DNA from 3 places in the Frankia sp. AgPm24 genome. Region 1 is predicted to be linked to each of the others. Evidence: riboswitches for the same ligand, from Rfam matches in the RefSeq annotation. Region 1 holds a riboswitch; each other region holds the start of a gene.
What was found. A riboswitch is a leader RNA that binds a small molecule or an ion and turns the genes downstream of it on or off. The one in region 1 is predicted to bind cobalamin.
Positions count from the first base shown of each region.

Region 1 (2,257 bases):
CGGCAGCCTGACTGCCGTCGTTCTCCGTACGCCCGCGGGCACGGACCACTACCCGGCGGTCCCAGGTGCGGTCCCTGGTCAGGATGCCGGACGACGTCGAGCGCACGGTCCGAGGTGAATATGGGTTTCATCACCGGGGGTGGACGGTTCCCCCGCGAACCCGTCGGTATGCCAGGCCGCGGCCACCGCGACGGGTCCGCGACCCGCCCGCGTCCGGGTGGCCACCACCATCCCGAGGGCCACCTGGATGGCCCGAACGGGCAGCCCACAAACGGGCCCGGTCCCGAACCCCGACCGAGACCCTGGAATGCCGAAGGGGCCTGGAATGCCGAAGGGGCCTGGAATGCCGAAGGGGCATAGCCCCAATACCGAACGCCGCAGACCTGATACCGAACGCTCGCAGCGCTGGAACCGAGGACCGAGGACCGAGGACCGAGGACCGAGGACCGAGAATCGGGGACCGTGGACCTGATGCCGAGGCCTGGTAGGTGTGATGCCGAGGGTTGTTCAAGGATTGCGACCTCTCCCCTGCCAAACAACCCTCGGCATGCGGCCGAGGCCGGCATGTGCACGAGCGGACGAACAGGCGGACGAACGGGTGGATGAACGGGCGGATGGGCGAACGACCGACCGTGGCCTCGTCACGGCTCGGTCTGGGTCACGGCTCGGTCTCGGTCTCGGTCTCGGGACGGGCCTGCCACCGCTCGCGGTGCAGGACGTCGGCCAGCGGGCGGCGTCGGGCCCAGCCGTGCCGCTCCAGGTCGGGCAGTTCACGCAGGGCCGTCACCGGGCCCAGGCACAGCCAGGCGACCGGGCGGATGCCGGCCGGGATCGCGAGCAGGTCGCGGACGAACGGTTCGCGGTAGAACGACACCCAGCCGACGCCGAGGCCCTCCGCGGTCGCGGCCAGCCACAGGTTCTGCACCGCCAGGCAGACCGAGTAGAGCCCGGTGTCGGCGATCGCATGCCGGCCCAGCACCGCGGGGGCACCGCGGGCCGGGTCGTAGGTGACGACCAGCGACAGCGAGGACGCCAGCACCCCGTCGATGCGGATCGGGGCGAACCGGGCGGCCTGCGCGGCGTCCAGGGACTCGGTGAACACCGCCCGCTCGCGCTGGACATGCGCGGCGAAGGCACGCCGGGTGGCGAGGTCGGTGACGACGACGAAGTCCCAGGGCTGGCTCAGCCCGACACTCGGCGCGGCATGCGCGGCGGCGAGCACGCGGTGCAGCACCGCGTCGGGCACCGGGGCGCCGGTGAACTCGCCGCGTACATCCCGGCGGCGATACAGCAGGTCGTAGAGGGTTTCGGTCTCGATGGTGCGACGATCACGTTCGGTGGACACGCCAGGCTCCCGCTGCCGGGCCGCCGGTGAGGGCGGCGCTGTGGCGGGGCCGGTCTTCGGACTCCCGGATCGACGCCGACCGCCCGCCTTCCCAGGCCGATCCGGCCCAGTGGCTGCGTGGGAGACGCGTGGGCGGCTGCTCCCCGGTCACCGCGGCGGGCCCGTGCCGGACTTCCACCGGCTTCCCGATTCTTCCCGGTCACCCGGGACACCCCGCATACGTTGCCGGGGCGGACGCTACCCGCTCGCCGGGTCCGGCCTGCCGGTTCGTCACCCGTCCGGGCCAGTCACGCGCGGGACGAACGGCGCGACCGTCGGCGCAGGAGCGGCGGGAGAGCCGGCGGGTTGCGGCCGAACCGTGAAAACGGCGCCCGGGCCCCATTTCCCGAGGACTTTTCACTCCGGTATGGTTCCTCCGAGCAGCCGGGCTCACCGGAGTGCAACTGGTCGGATCACGTCGGACGGGGAGCAGCGTGACGGTCGGCCCGGGATTCCCGCCTGGCGAACGTCCAGTGCCGGGTGTCGGCGCTGGCGGCCGGTGGGAGCTGCCCGGACTACCCCTTCGCCCGCACGATCCGGACGAAATCGGACCATATCGCCTGCGGCGTGTTCTCGGCGAAGGCGGGATGGGGACCGTCTACTATGCCGCCCGCGACGGGGCCGCCCCGGTGGCGGTCAAAGCCATCCGTTCCGAGTACGTCCTCGCGCCGGGTTTCCGGGGCCGATTCCTGCGGGAAATCGAGAACGCCCGGCAGGTGCAGCCCTTCTGCACGGCGGCGGTCCTCGACTTCGACACCGGTGACACTCCCTACCTGGTGACGGAGTATGTCAACGGCCCCGATCTGCGCCAGCAGATCACCTCCGGTGTGCCGCTGTCGGAGCACGACACCAAACGGTTCGCGATAGGTGTGG
Region 1 covers NZ_JALKFW010000203.1:77,112-79,368, reverse strand. The annotation lists gene bluB (5,6-dimethylbenzimidazole synthase) at 659-1,345, opposite strand; cobalamin riboswitch at 1,375-1,576, opposite strand; gene MXD61_RS18700 (serine/threonine-protein kinase) at 1,783-2,257, shown strand, end outside.

Region 2 (2,257 bases), on a different contig from region 1:
GGTCGCCGCCGAGATGGTAGCCATGCGGGGTGACAAGGGTGAGCAGAACGACAAATCCCACCACGTGCAGCAGGACGATAAACGCGGTCATCCCCGCCAGGGACCGCTTGTCCGCCCCCGTGAGGCTGTGCCGGAACCGGGCCAGCCGCCTCGGCAGGGACGGCTCGCCGACGCCGGGGGATGGGTGGGCCACCAGAGGTCTCCTCACTGCGGGGAACAGGCTCGACGCGGGCCCAGGAGGGAATGGTGTCAACGGCCACGCGGAAGCAGGACCCACATCGCTCGGCTGGATCGGCGAGTGGTCCGTGTCGTGACTGCGGGGCACCGGATCGGACAGGTCAGCCGGAGGCGCCGGAAGGGCTCCGTCGACCCGCCGGCATCAACACAGATGCAACTATGTCGCTCTTGCAAGGATGTTGCAACTGGCATGATGTGGGGCCGACCGCGCTGGTTTGGCTGATGGGGCGCCGTCAGGCGGCCCATCAGCGCTCGCGGCGTCCATAGATGGCAAGCGTCGCGGGGCCGACGACGTCCAGCCCGGGGATCGCCGCCAGATGCGCGACCGCGCCGGGAGCGGGTTCGGCCGGGCTCCGCGATCTCGCGCAGCGTGCCGCAGCTGGTACACACGACATGCAGATGGGGCTGCTCGGCCGCCCCAGGGCGGCTGCTACGTCAGCGATGAGCTGCCGCAACCGCGCCTGTTCGTCGCGCAGGATGTGGCCGCGGCTGGTCTCGGCGCCGAACTGGCGCCGGCTGGCCTGCAGTCGCTCGTACTCCGCCCAGGGGACAGTCGCGAATTCTTCGTCATCGTCGACCGGCCGTCGGGGCTTCACAGTCTCCGCCACAGCTTCTCTGGTGTCCGGGCGATTACCCATTCGGATGAAATGTAACTCTCAGTGACCTAATCATGGCAGGTGAGCCGCACAGGACACGCTCACGTTCCGCACCTCCCGGCTCGCCAGAGTCGGGCACTACCAGACGGTCCTTGCGGGATCCCAGAAGCCCACCCCGCGATGATCGGCCCCAGCCCGGTGGCCGTGGCGCGACCCCAGGGTTCCCGTCGGACCTGCCCGCTCCGGTCACACCGAGCCGGCTGGCCACATTGTCCGTTCTGTTCTCAGTTGTTGACAGGAACCCGGTGGAAACCAGATAATCCGATTGCTTGTGCGAGGAAGCCGGTGAAATCCCGGCACGGTTGCGCCACTGTGACCGGCCCGTCCGTCCTTCGGGGCGGCGGGGCGGGAGTCAGACCCGAGCACCAGCAGTCCGACCAGTCGGGACGCACAATCCCAGGGGGCACCTATGACGACACCCATCGCCGATCCGCAGTCGCGGCATCGGTCGATCTCCTTCCCGCTGACGGCTCGAGCGGCGGCCCTGGGCCTGACCGCGCTGCTGTCGCTGCTACTGCTCTACTTCATCGGAGTCGATCAGGGCGCCACGTCGATGTTCGGCTCGGATACGCATATCCACGAGTTCGTCCATGACGCGCGTCACTTCCTCGGCTTCCCCTGCCACTGAGCAGGGGTTGACGACGCGGATGCGGCGGCGGTCGCGCCACGAGACCGGGCTGGTTTCCCTTCCCGATGACTCGCGTTCTGGCCGGCCATCTCCCTGCTTCGGCATTCTTCCGGCATTTGGTTCACTGACCGGCAGAAATTCCGGGTGATAGCAGCACAATCAGCCAGTACTTCTTGCGGGCAGATAATTTTCAGCATATTTTTGCCATGTCGTGGTGTTCGGGAAGCCGGTGACAGGCCGGCGCGGCCCTCGCCACTGTGATCGGGATTTCCCGGCCTTTTCCACGTCGTCCGCGTGGAGTCACTGGGCTGCTGTTGCGCCTGGGAAGGCGGGCCGGGGAAGGCTTACCCGTCAGCCAGGAGACCGGCCACGGCATCCGAGTGACCCTTCCACGAGGTGTTGGAGAGGCGGTCCGCGTGCGCGCGCCGACATACCTTTTTCTTCCCATCGATGCCGGACGACGCCACCGCGGCGAGCCCGGGAGATCCGATCCGTCCCCTGCGCGGTCGCCGAGGTGGGCGCGCCGCGGCCGTGGTGGCGTCCGGCCGCTGGTCGCCGTCCTCGCCGCGCTCCTTGCCACGGTGTCCCTCGGTGCCTGCGGGGACGACGACCCGGGGTCGGCGGGCGGAACCGACACCCGCGGCTGCATCACCGACTTCAGGCAGGACACCGACTACTTCCCGGTCAAATCGACGTTCAGCCACGCCCGAAACGTCACGATCAGCTATCACCAGAG
Region 2 covers NZ_JALKFW010000138.1:20,202-22,458, forward strand. The annotation lists gene MXD61_RS06090 (HoxN/HupN/NixA family nickel/cobalt transporter) at 1-193, opposite strand, end outside; gene MXD61_RS06095 (hypothetical protein) at 483-845, opposite strand; cobalamin riboswitch at 1,120-1,290, shown strand; gene MXD61_RS06100 (CbtB-domain containing protein) at 1,303-1,521, shown strand; cobalamin riboswitch at 1,717-1,908, shown strand; gene MXD61_RS06105 (ABC transporter substrate-binding protein) at 2,070-2,257, shown strand, end outside.
Region 2: another riboswitch for cobalamin. It lies ahead of MXD61_RS06100 (CbtB-domain containing protein); the one in region 1 lies ahead of bluB (5,6-dimethylbenzimidazole synthase).

Region 3 (2,257 bases), on a different contig from region 1:
TCGTTCCCGCCGGGGCCCTCCGACCCATCAGGATCCTCGGGGCTGTTCCCGGTGTCGGGGTGGCGGGCGGTGGCGGCGTTCGAGGACGCGCCGGCCTGGCGGCGGGCCTCGGCCTGCTCACGGGCGCTGCTTTCGGCGGCCACGGCGTCATCGAGGCCGGCCAGGGCGTCGGCGAGGACCGCGGCGAGGGTGGCGTCGTCGAGGTCGGGGGCGTCGAACGGGCCGCGGCGGCGCCGATGCGGCAGGGCGAGGCGGGCGCCGGTGCGCAGGTCCGCGGCGCGCACGGTGTCGCGTCCCGACCAGGCGGCGAGTGCCAGCGCGGTGCGGGCCAGCACGACGTCGGCGCGCATCCCGTCGACGTCGAGGCCGGCGCAGATCGCGGCGATCGCGTCCAACGCGGCGTCGGTGAGGGTCACCGCCGGCAGGCGCACGGTGGCGGCGGCCACCCGGGCGGCGAGGCGGGCCTGCGCGGGCGCCCAGGCGGCGACGAACCCGGCCGGGTCGGCGTCGTAGGCCAGGCGGCGACGGACCACCTTGGCGCGCAGCCGCGGGTCACGGCTGGCGGCGACGGTGACGGTGAGCGCGAACCGGTCGAGCAGCTGCGGGCGCAGCTCGCCCTCCTCGGGGTTCATCGTCCCGACCAGCACGAACCGCGCCGGATGCCGGGCGGACACCCCGTCGCGTTCGACGTGGGCGACACCGGTCGCGGCCGCGTCCAACAGGACGTCGACGAGATGGTCGCCGAGCAGGTTCACCTCGTCGACGTAGAGGATGCCGCGGTGGGCCGCGGCCAGCAGCCCCGGACGCAGCACACTCACCCCGTCGGCGAGCGCCCGGTCCAGGTCGAGGCTGCCGGTGACCCGGTCCTCGGACGCGCCGACCGGCAGCTCCACCAGCCGCACCGGCCGCACCACCGACACGGACACCGGCGAGGTGGACGCGGACGAGGTGGACGTGGGGTCCGCGCCGGGTGGGGAGGCGGGCGGATGCGGTCCGTCCGGGCAGCGCGGGTCGGGGGCGGCCGGGGCGCAGGCGAACCGGCAGCCGCGGACCACCTCGACCGGGGCGAGCAGGTCGGCAAGCCCGCGGACCGCGGTCGACTTGGCCGTGCCCTTCTCCCCGCGCACCAGCAGCCCGCCGAGGGCCGGGCTGACCGCGTTGAGCAGCAACGCGAGCCGCAGATCGTCCATCCCGACGACCGCCGCCAGCGGGAACCCGCCGACCCGGTCCGCGGCGAACGGATCGGCCCGACCCGCCGGCGAGGTGGTGACACTCGACGGTTGCGCGCAACCGGATGGGAGCGCCGTGGCCGGTTCCGCGGAACCGGGTGCTGCTGTGGAACCGGATGGTGCTGTGGGTGGTGCTGGCATGCCGCTGGTCCTCCCCAGGTCCTCGCCCGTGGTCGTCCATCGCGACGGCCGGAGTATCCTGGCTCCCGGATCCTGCGCGCCGCCGTCGGCCTTCCAACCGCGCTGGCGGTCGTGACCTGCCCCTGTGGCTGTAGGGCACGTGGAGGGCGGCGCTCTCCGGTGACAGTGGCGGGACCGCGCCGGATTCGCACCGGCTTCCTCCGCTAGCTGTCGCGTCCGCCAGCATGTCACATCCGCCAGGCCGCGGTGGCGTCGTCGTCCAGGCCCCACCCGCCGGCCCGACCCGCCGACGTGCCGCGCTCCCGGTGGGACGAGGCGAAGGAGACCCCCCGTGTCCACCCCCCGACCGGACGGCCCACCCCCCGCACCCGCCTGCACCGACCCGGGGACGACGGGGACGACGGGGACGGCCACGGGGTCCGTCCCGGCCGCCGGCCGGGCCACGGCGGTCACGCTCACCCTGGTGGACGTGGCGCGGGTACGGGCCGGGCTGCGCGCCGACTGCGCCCGATGCGCGGGATTGTGCTGTGTGGTGCCCGGGTTCACCGCGTCCGCGGACTTCCCGATCAGCAAACCCCCCGGTGTCGCCTGCCGGCATCTGGACGGCGAGCATCGCTGCGGTATCCACACCGAGCTGACCGGACGCGGTTTCGCCGGCTGCGTCGCCTTCGACTGTCTCGGCGCCGGCCAGCAGACCACCCAGGTCACCTTCGCCGGCCGTTCCTGGCGCACCCACCCCGGCGACGCGCCGGTGATGTTCGCCGTGTTCGGGGTCCTGCGGGTCCTCCACGAGTCGCTTTACCACCTGGGCGCCGCCCTGAGCGCCCTCGACCCGTCGGGTTCGGACACCGCGGCGCTGGCCGCCCGCCTGCGGGAACTGTTCACCG
Region 3 covers NZ_JALKFW010000144.1:12,468-14,724, forward strand. The annotation lists gene MXD61_RS06705 (VWA domain-containing protein) at 1-1,190, opposite strand, end outside; cobalamin riboswitch at 1,422-1,571, opposite strand; gene MXD61_RS06710 (pentapeptide repeat-containing protein) at 1,702-2,257, shown strand, end outside.
Region 3: another riboswitch for cobalamin. It lies ahead of MXD61_RS06705 (VWA domain-containing protein); the one in region 1 lies ahead of bluB (5,6-dimethylbenzimidazole synthase).